Regions from separate parts of the Arthrobacter sp. NPDC055585 genome, predicted to be linked through region 2. Evidence: riboswitches for the same ligand, from Rfam matches in the RefSeq annotation. Region 2 holds a riboswitch; each other region holds the start of a gene.

Region 1 (5,690 bases), on a different contig from region 2:
TGGTTGCCGTACAGTCCAACGACGTCGGCGAAGAACAGCGCGTCGAACTTCGCGTCTTCCAGCTGGCGGGCCAGGTCCGTCCAGAAGGACAGTTCGTTGAAGCGATGCTGTTCGGCGTCGGGGTGGCGCCACTGGCCACCGCGGATGTGGCTGGTGGTGTTCATCAGGAAGGCGTTCAGCAGCAAGCGCGGACGCGGACCTACAAAGCGGGTACTGGGAATAGTCATGGCAAAGCTTTCGATAGAAGTCAGAGGCGCTTGTCAGCGCGGCGGGAGAGCCAGGAACCGCCCAGCTGCACGGCCTGCACCAGCAGGACCATCAGCACAATCGCGGTGAGCATCAGCCCGGTTTCGTAGCGGTAGTAGCCGTACCGGATGGCGAAGTCGCCGATTCCGCCACCGCCCACCAGTCCCGCCATCGCGGAGTAGGAGATGAAGCTGACGGTCATGATGGTGACGGAACTGATGAGCGCCGGACGCGCCTCGACCAGCAGGACGTCGCGCACAATCTGCCCGCGGGTAGCTCCCATGGAGCGGGCCGCTTCCACCACGCCCCCGCCCAGAGCGGTGATGTTCTGCTCCACGAACCGGGCGAAGTACGGAATCGCGTTGATGGTCAGCGGCACGATCACAGCTGCGGTGCCGATGGTGGTTCCCACCACAAACCGGGTGAACGGGATGATCGCGATCAGCAGGATCAGGAAGGGGAAGGACCGCACCAGGTTCACCAGTGAGTCCAGTACCCGGTGCAGCCGGGGTTTGTGACCCAGCCCGTCCGGTCCCAGAGTGTAGAGCAGGACGCCCAGCGGGGTGCCGATCAGCACCGCCAGCGGAATGGCGACCAGCAGCATGGTGCCGGTCTGGCCCAGGGCGGCAAGCAGTTCCGGCCAGACTTCGGCAATGCGCTCAAGCAACGCGGGCTCCTTCCCGGCGGTCCGCACGATCCAGGGTGATTTCATCCGAGATCAGGTACCGGCCAATGGCGGTGGCCGGCGTGAAGCCTGGCCGGTTCAGCTCTGCGAGCGCGAACTGTTCAACCACCCGGCCTTCCTCCATGACAGCCACGTTGTCAGCGATGGCCTTGATGACGTTCATTTCATGGGTGACCACCACAATCGTGATGCCGAACCGTGCGTTGACGTCGCTGAGGTACTGCAGCACCGAGGCGGTGGTCCGGGGGTCGACGGCGGAGGTCGGCTCGTCGCACAGCAGCACCTTGGGCCGGGTGGCCAGGGCGCGGGCGATGGCCACCCGCTGCTTCTGCCCGCCGGAGAGTTTGGCCGGGTAGGTGCCGGCCTTCTCCGAGAGGTCGACGACGGCGAGCGCCTCCAGTGCGCGGGTGCGGCGTTCGGAAGCACTCTTCACGCCGGCGAACTTCAGCGAGAGTTCAACGTTCTGCGCAGCAGTGCGGTTGTTCAGCAGGTTGAAGTGCTGGAAGATCATTCCGATCTCATGCCGCGCGGCGCGCAGTTCTGCGTCCGCCAGGCCGGTCAGGTCCGTTCCGTCCACCAGGACCCGTCCGGAGGTGGGCCGTTCAAGCAGGTTGATGTTGCGCAGCAGGGTGGACTTCCCGGCGCCGGAGAACCCGATGATGCCCTGGATGCTGCCCTTGGGTATTTCGAGGCTGACGCTGTCCACGGCCATAAAGGCGGATTCACCGCCTCCAAAGACGGTGGAGACGTTTTCAATTCTGATCATGCTGTCCTCCTGAGGTCTAAACCCGGGAAGAGGGGCACGCAGCGGTCCCCGGTCTGCGCCCGTGCAGCAAGGCACGGGTGCAGCGGACCGGATTAGAGCAGGTGCTTCTCCATCGGTCCTGGCGGTAGCACCCTTCTTCGGCGGGGTTAGCCCGCGGAAGGGGGTTGCTGCGGCGTCACGGAGCCAGGTCTCTCAGCCGCTCTGGATGGTTACGGCACTATCTAAACCGGCTGCACCCCGTGAGGGCCAGAACATTTCCCTGTGCGGCCCTATGCGTCGGTACGTAACGCGGCACTGCGTCACAATCCGTTTTGTTACGCCGTGCCGGACGAATGCAGCCACGGTCCCGTGCCAATTCAAACGGAGGGTCCGTCCGCGGCGCGGGAGCACCGATTACCTGGCGGATCCGAGAAGATGGGACCGTGACCCTTCCGGAACGCCCTGCCCTCTCTTCCTCCCTCGGTGCAGGCGAATTCCGCCGCTGGTACTGGCTGAAGGAGGAGCTGCAGGCGTTTGCCCGCGCGCAGCAGATCCCGGCCGGAGGTTCCAAGGAACTGCTGGCCGAACGGATTGCCGCGTTCCTGGCAGGCGGGCCGCTTCCGGCCCCTGCTGCGAAGCCCCGAAGCTGCCAACAGCGGCTTGTTCCTCCGCTGACTATCCACACGGTGGTTCCGGCCGGGCACCCCTGTAGCCAGGTGCTGCGGGAGTTCTTCGTCAACGCCCTCGGGCCGGGTTTCCGCTTTGATGCGCCCATGCGTGAGTTCTTCGCCGCCAATGACGGGACGGCTACACTGGCTGCTGCATTGGATCACTGGCACGCCACACGAGCGGCTGCCGCCCGGCCGATCGGCCCGCAGTTCGAGCTGAACCGCTTCGCGCGGGACTGGCACGCTACACATCCCGGCGGCACCAGGGACCAGATGCTCGCAGCTTGGAAACTACACCGCTCCCTCCCCGCTGATCAGCGAGGCTAGGCCCTAGCGGCTGCCGATCGCAGCCAGTTCTTCCCGGATGTTTTCCGGCTCTTCCTCCAACGGCATGTTCAGATCGTCCTGCACTCCGTCCAGGGTGCCCGGCGGGTCAGCCTGCAGCGGTTCGAAGAAGGCTTCGAAATCGGTGACCGGCTCTCCGTCCCCGGCGATAAGTTCAAGGGTCTTGCCCAGGGCTTCATCCGAGGAAAGGGCCTGCACCAGTACCTGCGCAATCTGGGTGCGGGCGATGCCGCCGTCAGCCGGGGTGCCGGTTCGCCGCCGGTCTCCCTGCAGCGCTACTTCCCGGTCCTGGCCGGGCTCGTTGTAGTCGAACCAGCCGGGCCGGATGATGGTGTACGGCAGTCCGCTGGCGCGGAGCAGGCGTTCGGACCGCCGTTTCCAGTCCACCAGGGTGCCGAAGGCCGTCCTGTTGGTCAGGCCGATGGCCGTCATCAGCACCACCCGGACACGGCGTCCGTGCAGTGCCAGCAGGACGTTCCGCACGCCGTCGTAATCCACCGCCTGCGGGTCTTCTCCGCCGTTGGCGCCGTGCGTGAAGATAATGGCATCCACGCCGTCGACCGCTTTGGCGAGGGTCGCGGGCCGGGTGACGTCACCTTCCACCACTTCGGCCTCCGGCGGCAGTACTTGAGCTGCCTTGAGCGGACTGCGGGCCAGCGCACGGACGGTATACCCCTTCCGGACGGCCTCCTGGACAACCAGCCGGCCAATTCCGCCGGTCGCGCCCACCACCAGTACAGTGCTCATTCCGGCCTCCCTGGCCTTTTAGAGTCCAAACCTCCCGGCTTCGATCACCGGGCAGGTGTCCATAACGACGTCGAGGCCAGCGGCTGCGGCACGCTGCGCTGCCCCTTCATCCACCACACCCAGCTGCAGCCAGACGGCCTTGGCACCAATTTCGATGGCCTGGTCCACGATGTTCCCCACTTTGGCGGAGTTCACGAAGCAGTCCACCACGTCCACCGGGCCGGGTATCTCCGAGAGCCGGGTATAGCCCTTATTGCCCTGCACTGCCTCGCCGGAAAGATTGACGGGGATAATTTCCATGCCCAGGGAATCCTGCACAAACCGGGAAACACCCACAGCGGGGCGGGCCGGGTTGTTCGACAAGCCGACTACCGCCCACCGGCCCTTGTCCGTGAGCAGCCTGGTGATGACTTCCGGGTCATTGCGGTGCGCCATGCTGTGCCTCCTGGGATGTCTGCCGGGCTCCCACCCTACGCCAGGGGAACACGGCGGGCTGCGGCACTATTCCAGGAAGGCGTCCACGGCGGCGGCGAGGGTGGCGTCCTCCAGCCCATGCCAGCTGCCCTCCAGCAGCTGAAAGGAGCCCTCGGGCAGCAGCTCGGCTGTCTGGCGGGCCCATTCGCGCAGCCGGTCATCGCTTCCGGAACTGGCCAGCACCAGCACAGGCACACGGATTCCGGTCAGACTCTGCACATCGGTTTCCAGCAGCAGGGTCAGGTCATAGGAGATGGTGTGCGCCGCCTGCTCGAACGGCGCCGGATCGGAGGCATCGATTATCTCTTCCGGCACTCCGATGGATTCTTGGAAAAGCCGGATGGCTCCGGCGCGGTCACCTGTGGACAGCAGCTCTTCCAGCTCCGGGCGGATATCCGGCTCTCCGTCGCCGCCCTCGGTGAGCGGCGGTTCCACGGCGATGACGCTGGAGATAACAGCTGACTCCGACGCCGCCCGCAGTGCGAGCACGGCGCCGGAAGAAGTTCCTAGGAGGTCTGCCGTTCCGCCGGCGGTTTCCACGACGGCCAGCAGATCGTCCACTTCGGATTCGGGGGTGTATTCCTCCCCGTCTCCGCTCTCGCCCTTGCCCCGGCGGTCGTATGTATAGACGGTGTGCCCCTCCGCCAGCAATTCGGCAACCCCGGCCATGGAGGACGTAGTCCGGTCCATCATGATCGGGTCCACCACCACCAGGGGCGGTCCCTCGCCCTGCCGCTGCCATGCAATCGGCGTTCCGTCAGCGGAAAGCACACGTCCTGAGGCACTGGCTGCTGGATCCATGGGGGTCTCCTTGGCGGGAGGGTGGGAGCCGAAGATGACGGGCCGTCCCTCCAAGGTAGAAGGGCCGCCCCCGGGGGTCAATAAGCATGCCGTCCCGGAGCTGCCTTAGAGTTCCGCGGCGACGGCCCGCAGCACCTCGGTGACGTCGGCCTTGCCCTGGCCGTAGTCGAACAGCGTGGTGGGGACGTTCGGGGTGCTGGCTGCGCTCACGCGTGTGGTGCGGGCATCGATTGGTTCGAAGGACAGGACAATGACGGCGCCGAAGGACTTCCAGTTCCCACCGGCCACGATTTCCGCCCGTTCCCGCCAGATGGCGGTGAGTGTCATGCGCGGAAGTCCGGCCAGGGCACGCTCCACGGCGGGCGGGAGGGCAGCCATCGGTGCCTGGACCACCAGTTCGCCGTGTGCCCGGGCACGCTTGGAACTGACGGTGAGCTGAATGGTATTGGACGGTCCGTCGGCAGTCATGGATCGAGGATAGCCGAGGGGCCTCTATCCCTTTACTGCCGGTGCCAGCCGGTACCGTGCACCGCGGTGCTCTGCGGGAAGCTTGTCTCCGGCACCGAAGAGCTTGTTCCGCAGAGTGCCGGGGGCGTACTCCGTGGGGTACGCGCCGCGCTTCTGCAGCTCCGGAACCACGAACTCCACCACGTCTTCGAAGGTGCCCGGTGTGACGGCATACGCGAGGTTAAAGCCGTCGACGTCGGTCTCCTCCACCCAGCGGATCAGTTCCTCGGCAACCTCCTCGCCGGAGCCCACCAGCCGCGGGCCCAGCCCGCCGATCCCGGCGCTCTCGGCGATGTCGCGCACCGTCCAGGGCTCGCCGTCGTCCTTCACTTTCTGGAAGTTCGCCGCAGCGGACTGGATGGCGTTGGACTTCACCGAGCCGAGCGGCTCATCGAGGTTGTAGGTGGAGAGGTCCACGCCCATCCAGCCGGACATCAGCGCCAGCGCGCCTTCGTCGCTGATGTAGCTCTGG
Region 2 (5,690 bases):
CCCTGCGAACGGGATTTCACCACCCGGGGTGAAGATCCGAACCCGGTAATCGGCTTCGTCCTGGATAGCGGGCAGGATAAAGGTGGTTTCGGAGAGGTTCGTCCAGCGGGCGAACTGCAGCATGGCCTCGTCGTCGAGGTCTTCCCCGTCCAGGACCACGGCCAGCGGGTTGCCCTGGTACGGCTTTCTGCCGAAAACGTCTACCTGTTTGAACCAGCGTTGTCTCATGCGGACACTGTAATAGCTGGCCGCACGTGCGCGGAAAGGCGTGCCGGTGGCGTCCGCTAGGCTCTGCGGATGAGAAACGGAGCGGGCTCCCGCAAACCCTTCGCAGCAGCTGCGGCCGCGCTGGGCGGTTCAGCTGAGCTGGTGGACTTCCTGATCCCGCTGTGGGCAGGGGTTGAGCTCGGCCTCGGCAGCGCAGCCATTGGGATGCTCATCGCCGTGGAACTGGCTGTCTCAGTGACAGCGCGGCCCCTAGCCGGCCGGCTGGCCGACACATTCACCCGGACCCGCATCGCAGCAGCGGGCGCGTTCCTCTACGCCCTCAGCTGCCTCGGTTACGCCCTAGCCGGCTCCTGGCCCTGGGCAGTGGCAGCGGCGGCTGTGGGCGGTATCGGTGGTGCGCTCTTCTGGATAGCCGTCCGCGCGGTCGCCGCCGAGTCGCTGGACACCGATTCGGGTTCGCTGGCTGGGCTGCTTTCCTCCGAGTCCTTCGGGTCCTGGTTCTTTTGGATCCCGGCCATGGTGCTGCTGCCGACCATCGGATTCTTCGGCGTCTTCATTGCGTTGGCCGTTGTCTGCCTGGCAGCCGCCCTCTGGCTGCTGCTGGTCCGCAGCGCGCCGCCCCGGGTCCAGGACGATCCGCGCGGCAGGGCGAAAGGCTCCGGCCTTGGCCCGCTCCTTTTCCTGGCCGGTTTGACGGCAGTGGCCGAGGCCGGTGTGGGACTGCTGCTCCTGCTGCATCTGCAGAACGCAGTCGGTCTGGAGGTCTACCAGATCGCACTTGTCTACCTGCCCGGCGGTATTGCACTGACTGTCCTCCCGCGGGTGCTCCACCGGTTCACCGAGCGGCGGGGGCGCCGGGCCGGCTACGCAGCTGTTTCGGCTGCATCGGCGGCGGCCGCAGCATGCCTGGCGTTCACACCGTCACCACTCGTGATCGCCGCATTGTGGGTGTTAACGTGCGCGTCCTGGGCAATGCTGATTCCAGTGCACGGGGCGGTCGTGGCGGAGGCAGGCGGTGCCCGCCTCGGCCGCGGAATGGCGCTCCTGAGCAACGCCGGACTGATTGGTGCCGCTGCCGGGTCCCTGCTGGCGGGCTTCCTGTACGACGGCGGCTCCTGGCCTGCGTCGTGCCTGGTGCTGGGCGCGGTCATCCTCAGCGGTGCCGTCCTGGGCCCGGCGGTCCTGAACAGGATGGGTATCAGGGACCGTCCGGAAGGTCCGGCCCCTAAACCGGCGGGGGCTGCCGCCTTCGACGGTTCCTGAGCCGTTAACGCCCGTTACGAACTGTTGCCCGGCATTGCCGATATGTGACGGACGTTTGCCCCGGGCCCCCTCCCGCTCCTAGATTGGTAGCCAGAATCAAGAGTTCCAGCCACAGGCCCTGGCCGGCTGGACGGCAACCCTCTCGTTGTAGCGGGGTGCTCCAGGTGACGATTCGGCCGTTCCGGTGGATCTCCCGGTCCGGCAAGTACAGCGTCTTCCGCGGTTTTGCACCGCGGGCTGCGCGTTCTGCAGAGGAATCTCCATGGCACTTGAAACCGATCTCCAGCCAAACGCACTGCGCCAGGCCTTCGGCCGTTTCCCGTCCGGAATTGCAGCACTCTGCGCCGAAATCGACGGCGCGCCTCAGGGAATCGTGGCTTCTTCCTTTACCGTCGGGGTGTCCATGGATCCGCCCCTGGTGATGTTCGCGGTGCAGAACACGTCCCGCACCTGGCCGGTATTGCGGTCGGCCGGCCGGATCGGTGTCTCCGTCCTTGGGTCGAAGCACGACGGCGTGTGCCGCCAGATCGCTTCCCGCGACGGCGACCGGTTCGCGGGTCTGAGCCTGCACGAGACACAGACCGGCTCCCTGTTCCTGGACGACGCAGCCCTCTGGCTTGAAACGTCAATCGAGAACGAGGTTCCGGCCGGCGACCACGCCGTCGTCCTGCTGCGTGTCCACGGCTACTCAACGCACGACGGCGCGCATGAGCCGCTCGTCTTCCACGGCTCGGCGTTCAGGAACCTCGCGGTGCCTGCCTTCGCTTAGCCCGGACAGCGAAAGACCCCGGCCGCCAGCATGGCGGCCGGGGTCTTTCCGGCTGGATCAGGCTAGGAGGCCGGGCTTTCAGCCGGCTTGTCCTGCTTCTTCTCCGGCTTGAAGTCAACGCCGGCTTCCTTGCGCTGCTGGGCGCTGATCGGAGCCGGAGCGGAGGTCAGCGGATCATAACCGCCGCCGGACTTCGGGAAGGCGATGACGTCGCGGATCGAGTCGGCGCCGGCCAGCAGGGCCACCACGCGGTCCCAGCCGAAGGCGATGCCGCCGTGTGGCGGAGCGCCGTACTTGAAACCTTCAAGCAGGAAGCCGAACTGCTCCTGGGCGGTCTCTTCAGAGATGCCCATGACCTTGAACACGCGTTCCTGCACGTCACGGCGGTGGATACGGATTGAACCGCCGCCAATCTCGTTGCCGTTGCACACGATGTCATAGGCGTAGGCCAGGGCCGAGCCGGGATCGGTGTCGAAGGTGTCCAGGAACTCGGGCTTCGGGGAGGTGAACGCGTGGTGCACTGCTGTCCACTCGCCTTCGCCTGCTGCGACGTCACCGGCTGCCACAGCTGCGGCGGCGGGCTCGAACATCGGGGCGTCGACGATCCAGACGAACGCCCAGTCCTTCGGGTCGATCAGGCCGGTGCGGTGGCCGATTTCAACGCGGGCGGCGCCGAGCAGGGCACGGGCTTCATTAGTCTGGCCAGCGGCGAAGAAGATGCAGTCACCGGGCTTGGCGCCAACCTTCTCTGCGAGGTTTTCGCGCTCGAAGTCGGTGAGGTTCTTGGCGACCGGCCCGGTGAGGGAGCCATCTTCCTGGACCAGCACGTAGGCCAGGCCCTTGGCACCGCGCTGCTTGGCCCATTCCTGCCAGGCATCGAGGGTGCGGCGGGCCTGCGAGGCACCGCCGGGCATCACGACGGCGCCGACGTACGGTGCCTGGAAAACGCGGAAGGTGGTGTCCTTGAAGAACTCCGTCAGCTCGGTCAGTTCCAGGCCGAAGCGCAGGTCCGGCTTGTCCGAGCCGTAGCGGGCCATGGCGTCGGCGTAGGTCATGCGGGCGATCGGGGTCTGGATTTCGACGCCGATCAGCTTCCACAGTGCTTTCACGATCTGCTCGCCGAGGGCGATGATGTCGTCCTCTTCAACGAAGCTGGCTTCGATGTCCAGCTGCGTGAATTCGGGCTGGCGGTCGGCGCGGAAGTCTTCGTCGCGGTAGCAGCGGGCAATCTGGTAGTACTTCTCGAAGCCGCCAACCTGCAGCAGCTGCTTGAACAGCTGCGGGGACTGCGGCAGCGCATACCAGGAGCCGGGTGCCAGGCGGGCCGGCACCACGAAGTCGCGGGCACCTTCGGGGGTGGAACGCGTCAGCGTGGGGGTTTCAATTTCAACGAAGCCCTCGTCGTGGAGCAGTTCGCGGGCCACGCGGTTGGCTTCGGAACGCAGGCGCATCGCAGCGGCGGGAGCCGGGCGGCGCAGGTCCAAGTAGCGGTGCTTCAGGCGGGCTTCCTCGCCGACCTCAACGTGCTCGTCGATCTGGAACGGCAGCGGATCGGAAGTGTTGAGGATGACGACGTCGTCCGCAATGACCTCAACCTCGCCGGTGGCCAGGGCGGGGTTCTCGTTGCCCTCGGGGCGGCGCTCCACCTTGCCGGTGATCTGCAGGACGTACTCATTGCGCAGGCCGTGGAAGACGTCCTCTTCACGGACAACAACCTGGGCAACACCGGAGGCATCACGCAGGTCAAGGAAGGCGACGCCTCCGTGGTCCCGGCGGCGGGCGACCCAGCCGGCCAGGGTGACAGTCTGTCCAATATGCTCGGCCCTCAGGGAACCAAGGGCATGTGTGCGCAGCACAGCAGTCCTTTCAACTTCGATTGGTTGCGGAAACCACCTGTTTCCGCCCATTGTGAGTAGAGATCTTCTTTGAGTTTACCGGTGTTCCCCGCGCTTCCCGGCCAAGGGCTGACCGATTGGAGGCCCGTTTGTCCGGCAATGCCGCTACTGCACGCCCGCTGGGCGGGTTCGACGCGACTACCGCCGGCATCGGTTCGATCATCGGCGCGGGCGTGTTTATTGTCTTCCCCTCAGCGGTAGCTGCCGACGGCGGCACGCTGGCCGCTCCCCTGGTGATCGCCGCCGTCGTCGCCTATGCCTGCGGCACCGCGATTTTCCAGATCAGTGCCGCACTGAACGAGGGCCAAGCCAATTACGACGACGGCGGCACCCGGGCAGCGCGGGTAATCCTCGGTCCCACGGCGGCTTTTGTGACCGGCTGGATTTTCCTGTGTTCCCGGCTCAGCGCCGCCGCAGTGGCGGCGCTGATGCTGGGCACCTACCTGGCACCGGACTACGCGGTGGCGGTGGCCGTCGCTGCCGCCGTCCTGACAGCGGCGCTCAATCTGTTCGGGGCAACCCGCAGCGACTGGGTGTCCCGGTTCATCGTCGCGTTCGTCATTGCCGTCCTCGCGTTCGTTGCCGTAGTAGCCGTCAACTCCGAACTGCCCGCGGACAATCCCAAGCTCGCCACCCTGCCCGAACCCGATTTCTCCGGCATCCTTGAATCCTCGGCGCTGCTCTACTTTGCCTTTATTGGCTACGGGTATCTGGCGTCTCTGGGGCCGCACGTCCGCTCCCCCGGGCGCAACATTCCGCTGGCGCTTCCGGCGGCCATCGCCGTCGTGCTGGCACTCTATCTGGTGCTGGGCCAGTCCCTGCTGAGTTATTTCGGTCCGGCAGGCCTCGCCGCCGAATCCGCGCCGATGGTGGTGCCCGTGGCTGATGTCAGCGGCGGGGTGGGTACCGGCGTCGTCCTGGTTGCTGCGGCTGCTGCCGGACTGGGAGCGTTGTCCGCGGTGAATGCGGGCTGCGCCCGAATCGGGGCGTCCATGGCCATCGAAGGTGAGCTGCCGGCGGTCTTCGGCAGGAAACGTTCCCTGCTGCGCGGCCGGCCCGAAACCCCGTGGGTGGGCGTGGCCGCGGGCGCCGCCGTCGTTAGTGTCCTGGTGCTGGCATTCCCGCTGACCACTCTGCTGGGCGTTGCCGCCTTCACTGGCCTGCTCTACGCCGGCGGCACTGCCGTGATCGCCTTCACCCTGCACTCACGCCGGTGGTACACGCCGCGGGTTCTCAACGTGCTGGGGATCGCCGGCGCCCTGCTCCTGGCATTGTCCCTGCCGCTGCTGGACATCTCCCTGGGGCTGATGGCCATTGTTGCCGGTGCCGTGGTGCGGCTGACGTTCCGCCGGGGACGGTAGCCGGCCTGTATCGTTGGCCCCTGGAGGAAAGCACCGGTATGGGGGTAAAGATGCAGAAGAAGTCCGATTCGGCCAAGGGTAAAAAACTGCTCGTCACGCAGCTTTTCCTGCTTTCAGTGGCTTTAATCCTGAACCTGTCCATCGCGGAAAAGAGCGTGCTGGTCTGGACCGCCA
Region 3 (5,690 bases), on a different contig from region 2:
CAGGTAGGCCAGCGCGTGGTTGCGGTGGCCGGACTTGAGCTCGGACTGGTAGATCCGTTCACTGACGGAGAGCTGGCGCCCGGCGAACGCGGAATAGGTGTTCAGGATCCGCTTAAACCGGGAGTTTCCTCCGGAGCCGCGGACCAGGGAGGTAGCCGTCAGTGCTCCAGCGTTGATCATGGCGTTCGCCGGGCGGCCGGTGCCCTCGGCGAGGGAAATCTCGTTGAAGGAATCCCCGGACGGTTCAACATCAACCTTCGCATCGACGTCGTCCATGCCGCGGTCCGCCAGTGCGAGCCCGTAGGTGAACGGCTTGGAGATCGACTGGATGCTGAACTCCTCACGGGTATCCCCAATCTCGTAGACGTACCCGTCCGCAGTGGCAAGGACAATGCCAAAGTTGTTCGGATCGACGTTCGCCATCGCCGGAATCGAACTGTACGGCTTGCCGTCCTTCAGGTCGGCTATCTCGGTGTGGATTCGCTGCAGGTAGTGATCAATGGGGGAGTCCATCCAACCAGCCTACGGGGGTCCTAAAACCCCGTGACCTGACCGTTACCTCTGTGTATACTGGCACGCAGTTGTTGTGTTGAGCGTTTGAACTTGAAGCGGCGAACCCCGAAACCAGGGCCAGCCGCTTTTTTTGTCCATACGCTGCATGGGACACTTCAGCTGGAAACTCCTCGACGGTCGGGGAAGTTTCGCCTCAGAAGGATGATTAAAAATGGCAACAGGCACCGTGAAATGGTTCAACTCCGAAAAGGGCTTCGGCTTCATCGAGCCCGATGACGGCAGCGCCGATGTTTTCGCCCACTACTCCGCCATCAACGCGAGCGGCTACCGCTCCCTCGAAGAGAACCAGAAGGTTAGCTTCGATACCGAACAGGGACCCAAGGGCCCCCAGGCGGTAAACATCCAGGCTGTCTAACCAAAGACTTCCGGCCCTTTCACGGGCCAGCTGGACTCAGGATGCAGGACGGTTTTCCGTCCTGCATCCTCTGTTTAACCACGCATCCATCAACTGCTGATGGGGAGCAACCGGCGGACATTCCCTGCGGCGGGCAGCCGGCGTACTTTGAACAGCATGGCCAGCAACAAGAAGAAGATGACTCCCGCAGACCTTGGACTGGACCTCAGCTCCGGCGCGCCGGATCAGCTCTACCGGTGGCTGCTCGCCAGCCTGCTGTTCGGCAAGCGCATTCAGCAGGAGATCGCCGCCCGCACCTGGCACGTCCTGATCGACAACGGGCTCACTGGCCCCGAAAAGTTTGCAGACGTCAGCCGGGACCAGCTGATGCGCCTGCTCACCGAAGGCGGCTACGTCCACTACCGCTGGAAGGAGGATGACGAGCTGCACACCGTGATGGCGGGAATCATCAGGGAGTTCGGTTCCGTATCGGACATGGTCAAGGACGCGGAATCCCCGGCAGAGCTCCGCCGCCGGCTCGAGCAATTCCCCGGCATAGGCCCGGTGACCGCGAACATCTTCCTGGAATGGGTGCCTGAACGCTTCAACGGCACATATGCCGGATGAGACCGGTGCTGCGGCAGGGCGGCCGGAGCAGGACATATCCGCCACACGGGCGTAACGCAGCACACAATTCCGGCCGGGTTCTGCCTATACTCCTAACAGCTTCAAGAACTGCGGCCGCCAAGCTCCGACTTGGCCGCATACCAACCCCACGCTCGTTGGGTGGTTCGGATGAAGAAGCGGCCTGCACTCGCCTTCGGGGCAACCGGTGCCAGGCAAGAGCACGCCGAAAGGACCGGCGCCCGGCGCCGCAGCCATGGACACTTCTGTACCCGTTTCCCTCAACGCAGTCAGCCTGCAGGATTACGAGGCCCTCGTCAGCATCCGGGAAGCTTTCGTCAACTTCCTGCTGGGCGAGCCTGCCGCCGCATGAGCGGTCCCTCGGGCCTGCTCCTGGATACACCGGTCCTGGCGGAGGTCCGCAGCGGATCGCCGGATCCCGCCGTCGTGGGTTTCCTCCGCAGCCGCAGCCACCTGCGCGTCTTTGTGTCGGCACTGACCATAGGCGAACTTGAGTCATCGTCGCCCGGATGGCTCCGCGAGCTGTCCTCCCGGTTCACGGCCAACATCCTGCCGGTGGACCACGAGGTTGCCCTGCTCTGGCGCACGCTTCCGGAAGCAGCGCCCGGGGATGCCCGTGGTGTCCTCCGGACCTGGCTCGCCGCTACGGCCATCCAGGGCAATTTGACGGTCGTGACCCCCGAACCTGAGGCGTTTGTGGCCTGTGGGGCCAGTGCGGTCAGCCCGTTCACGGAATTCCACTGAGTGCAAGCCCTGTGAGAGAATTCATTGTCCCGGGTGAGGCCGGGCACACTGCCGCGTGCTGTCCTGGCGCCGCGGCCACTCGCTAGTTAGGAATTCTTGGCCGATGGCTGAAAACAATCCCCGCGCTGACGCGGTACCGCATTCGGAGCGGATCGATGATGACGGCGGCAAGGCTGCCAAATGGAAAATAGTTGGCCCCGGACTCGTGGTTGCGGCCACGGGTGTTGGCGCAGCCGACATGGTTGCGACCCTGGTCGCGGGCTCACGCTACGGCTATGGCCTGCTCTGGGCAGTCATCCTCGGCGTCATCCTGAAGATCATCCTGGTTGAGGGAGCGGGCCGCTTCACGCTCGCCACCGGCAAGACCATCTTCGAGGGCTGGCGTTCCCTGGGCCGCTGGACCACCTGGTACTTCGGCCCGTACATCATGATCTGGGGCTTCGTTTACGGTGCCACGGCCATGTCTTCCGCCGCGCTGCCGCTGGCGGCGGTCTTCCCGTTCCTGCCGCTGTGGGCCTGGGCGATTGTGATGGGCCTGGCAGGCTTTGTGATGGTGTGGTTCGGCAAGTACGCCACGTTCGAGAAGATCACCGCGGCCCTCGTCGGGCTGATGTTCATTACCGTTGTCGGTCTGGCAATCATCGCCACCCCGAATATCCCGGAGATGTTCAAGGGCCTCGTCCCGATGATCCCCGAAGGCGGCATCGTCTACACGCTGGCGCTTGCCGGCGGCGTCGGCGGCACCATCACGCTGGCTGCCTACGGCTACTGGCTGCGTGAAAAGGGCTGGTACACGCCTAAGTGGATGAAGGTCATGCGCATCGACAACTCGATGGCGTACGTCATGACTGGCATCTTCGTCATCGCCATGCTCATCGTGGGTGCCGAAGTTGTGCGCACCGCGGGCATCACCCTCAGCGCCGGAGACAAGGGACTGCTGGATCTCTACGACGTGCTGAAGCTCGAATACGGCGACTTCGTGGGTACCGGCTTCCTGATCGGTTTCTGGGCAGCGTCCTTCTCCTCCATCATCGGGGTCTGGAACGGCGTTTCCCTGATGTTCGCCGATTTCTGGGGCAACATGCGCGGCAAGGAATCCGGCCACCCGGACACCCGCGTGGGCGGCAAGTACTTCAAGTTCTACGTCCTGTGGCTGACCTTCCCGCCCATGATCCTCTTCGCCCTGGGTCAGCCGATCGGCCTGATCCTGGCGTACGGCGTGCTGGGCTCGCTGTTTATGCCGTTCCTCGCAGTCACCCTGCTGGGCCTGCTGAACGGCAAGCGCATCCCCAAGGAATGGGCCAACCGTCTGCACACCAATATCGCGCTGGGTCTCACCGCCCTGCTGTTCATCATCCTGGGCCTGCAGCAGGCCTGGAAGGCTCTCGCACCGGTACTCGGCGGGGAGTAATCCCGCGAGCCGGACGGGCTCCCGGGCCCCTTCCGGGGAGCCCGGATCGAAGCACCCGAAACTGCCCTGCCGCGCCCTCGCGCAGCAGGGCAGTTTAGCGTATTGCACCTGCTTCCACGAGGGAAAAACGCAGTTCGAAAATATGTAGGGAAAGCCCATCTACGCCCCGAGCACCCTCCGCTACGCTGTAATGGCGAGAGAAGGTTGCAGCATGGAAATCAGCGCAGCGGGTGGCCTGAATCGTCTGATTGCGGGCCGATACCGACTCATCGAACCTATTGGCCACGGTGGCATGGCCACCGTCTACCGAGGACTGGACGAGGCTCTCGGCCGCGACATCGCCGTGAAGCTCTTCCGGGCCAGTGCTGTTGACCCCGACGACGTCGGGCGGCAGGAAACCGAGATGCGGCTTCTGGCTTCCCTCACCCATCCCGGGCTGGTCACGCTCTACGACGCAGGCAAGGACGACGCCGGACGAGACGACGGTCCCGACGGTGAACCCCGGGCTTTCCTGGTCATGGAACTCGTGGACGGGCCGGATCTGCGCAAACGGCTGCGTGAAAAACCGGTACCGGCCGCTGATGTTGCCTACATTGGTGCGGAACTGGCCGGCGCGCTGGCCTACATCCATGCGCGGGGCGTTATTCACCGGGACGTAAAACCTGCGAACATCCTGTTGCCGCCGGCCGTCGCCGGGACGGCGCCCCGGGCACAACTTACGGACTTCGGAATCGCCCGGGTGATCGACGGCGCCCGGTTCACAGCGACCGGAGCCACGCTGGGGACAGCCAATTACCTCAGCCCGGAACAGGCATCAGGCCGTTCGGCCTCCGGGGCTTCGGACATCTATTCCCTTGGCCTGGTGCTTCTGGAATGCCTGACCGGCAGGATCGAATTCGGCGGCAGCCCTCTTGAAGCTGCAGTGGCCCGGCTGAGCCGGGATCCGGAGATTCCCGACTCACTGGGAAAACAGTGGCAATCGCTTCTGACGGGTATGACGGCGCGTGATCCGGACTCCCGGCCCACTGCGGCGGAAGTCTCATCTGCCCTTCTGGACTACCGATGGGCGGTTCCTGACCCCGCCGCTTCTGCTGGAGCGCAGGCCCAGGGCCCTCAGGCACTGGGTCCAACGACTGAGCGCCCGGCGGGCTCGGATACCGCTGACATACGGGACCCTGCCAACGACACAGCAGCAGCGGAATCCGGCGCATCCGCGGCAGCCCTGGCTGCCGGAGCGGAGTCCGGTCCGGCGGCTGTACCCGGGGCAGACGCACCATTGCCTTCACCTGCGGCGGCGTTTGGCGGAAAGGACGTCCGCACACCCGCCATGGAACGTGCCGCGGCAGCCTACCTGGCCAAAGACGCATCGGACCATCCCGACATACACACACCGGCAGCTCCGCCCACGCCTCCTTCCATCGGAATCGTGCAGGGTGGGGTCCCAGCCGGCCGCAAACACAAGGCGCGCTCCGGACGACGATCCTCAGCGGTCATGGCACCAGCCTTTCCGCTGCCTCCCGGCCGTGCTGTGCTGGCCGGGCGCGCGCTGCTCGCGGTGCTCGCCATGACCGTCCTGACAGTCGCCGTCGTCCTGGCTGCTGGCAGGGTAGGAGCAGCCGACTCAGTGAACCAGCAGCCGGCACCGGGCCAGATCGGCGGGACGAGCACCGGCGGCCCGCCGTAGTCCAGCCGCTCCACGCCGGTTTAGGCTGCGGGGCAGCCGGCTGCATACTGGAATGATGAGTTTCCCGTCCCCCGCCCAGACCGACCGCTGCCCTTGCCTGAGCGGAGAAACCTACGGGAACTGCTGCGACCGGTTCCACTCCGGCAGCGCACAGGCTCCGACAGCAGAGGCACTGATGCGTTCGCGGTACAGCGCCTTCGTCACCGGAGACACCGGATACCTTCTGCGTTCCTGGCACCCCAGCACCCGGCCGCCGGAACTTGAGCTGGACCAGGACCTGCGGTGGCGGCGCCTGGACA

The links. Region 2 has a riboswitch for S-adenosylmethionine ahead of ACWGQ2_RS13180 (flavin reductase family protein). Riboswitches for the same ligand answer to the same signal wherever they lie in the genome.
Region 1: linked by a shared signal. The riboswitch ahead of ACWGQ2_RS11055 (methionine ABC transporter ATP-binding protein) and the one ahead of ACWGQ2_RS13180 (flavin reductase family protein) in region 2 are both predicted to bind S-adenosylmethionine.
Region 3: linked by a shared signal. The riboswitch ahead of ACWGQ2_RS01615 (hypothetical protein) and the one ahead of ACWGQ2_RS13180 (flavin reductase family protein) in region 2 are both predicted to bind S-adenosylmethionine.

Annotation. Positions count from the first base shown of each region.
Region 1 covers NZ_JBSHIT010000005.1:259,681-265,370, reverse strand. The annotation lists gene ACWGQ2_RS11065 (LLM class flavin-dependent oxidoreductase) at 1-227, opposite strand, end outside; gene ACWGQ2_RS11060 (methionine ABC transporter permease) at 248-913, opposite strand; gene ACWGQ2_RS11055 (methionine ABC transporter ATP-binding protein) at 906-1,697, opposite strand; SAM riboswitch class I at 1,804-1,909, opposite strand; gene ACWGQ2_RS11050 (DUF6434 domain-containing protein) at 2,120-2,671, shown strand; gene ACWGQ2_RS11045 (SDR family oxidoreductase) at 2,675-3,436, opposite strand; gene ACWGQ2_RS11040 (CoA-binding protein) at 3,455-3,871, opposite strand; gene ACWGQ2_RS11035 (alpha/beta fold hydrolase) at 3,938-4,711, opposite strand; gene ACWGQ2_RS11030 (hypothetical protein) at 4,817-5,179, opposite strand; gene ACWGQ2_RS11025 (LLM class flavin-dependent oxidoreductase) at 5,204-5,690, opposite strand, start outside.
Region 2 covers NZ_JBSHIT010000007.1:148,825-154,514, reverse strand. The annotation lists gene ACWGQ2_RS13190 (PhzF family phenazine biosynthesis protein) at 1-228, opposite strand, end outside; gene ACWGQ2_RS13185 (MFS transporter) at 298-1,491, shown strand; SAM riboswitch class IV at 1,586-1,705, shown strand; gene ACWGQ2_RS13180 (flavin reductase family protein) at 1,754-2,260, shown strand; gene aspS (aspartate--tRNA ligase) at 2,323-4,116, opposite strand; gene ACWGQ2_RS13170 (APC family permease) at 4,245-5,516, shown strand; gene ACWGQ2_RS13165 (hypothetical protein) at 5,555-5,690, shown strand, end outside.
Region 3 covers NZ_JBSHIT010000001.1:379,144-384,833, reverse strand. The annotation lists gene glsA (glutaminase A) at 1-513, opposite strand, end outside; gene ACWGQ2_RS01625 (cold-shock protein) at 725-928, shown strand; gene ACWGQ2_RS01620 (hypothetical protein) at 1,085-1,534, shown strand; SAM riboswitch class IV at 1,634-1,759, shown strand; gene ACWGQ2_RS01615 (hypothetical protein) at 1,901-2,296, shown strand; gene ACWGQ2_RS01610 (Nramp family divalent metal transporter) at 2,400-3,707, shown strand; gene ACWGQ2_RS01605 (serine/threonine-protein kinase) at 3,919-5,391, shown strand; gene ACWGQ2_RS01600 (YchJ family protein) at 5,447-5,690, shown strand, end outside.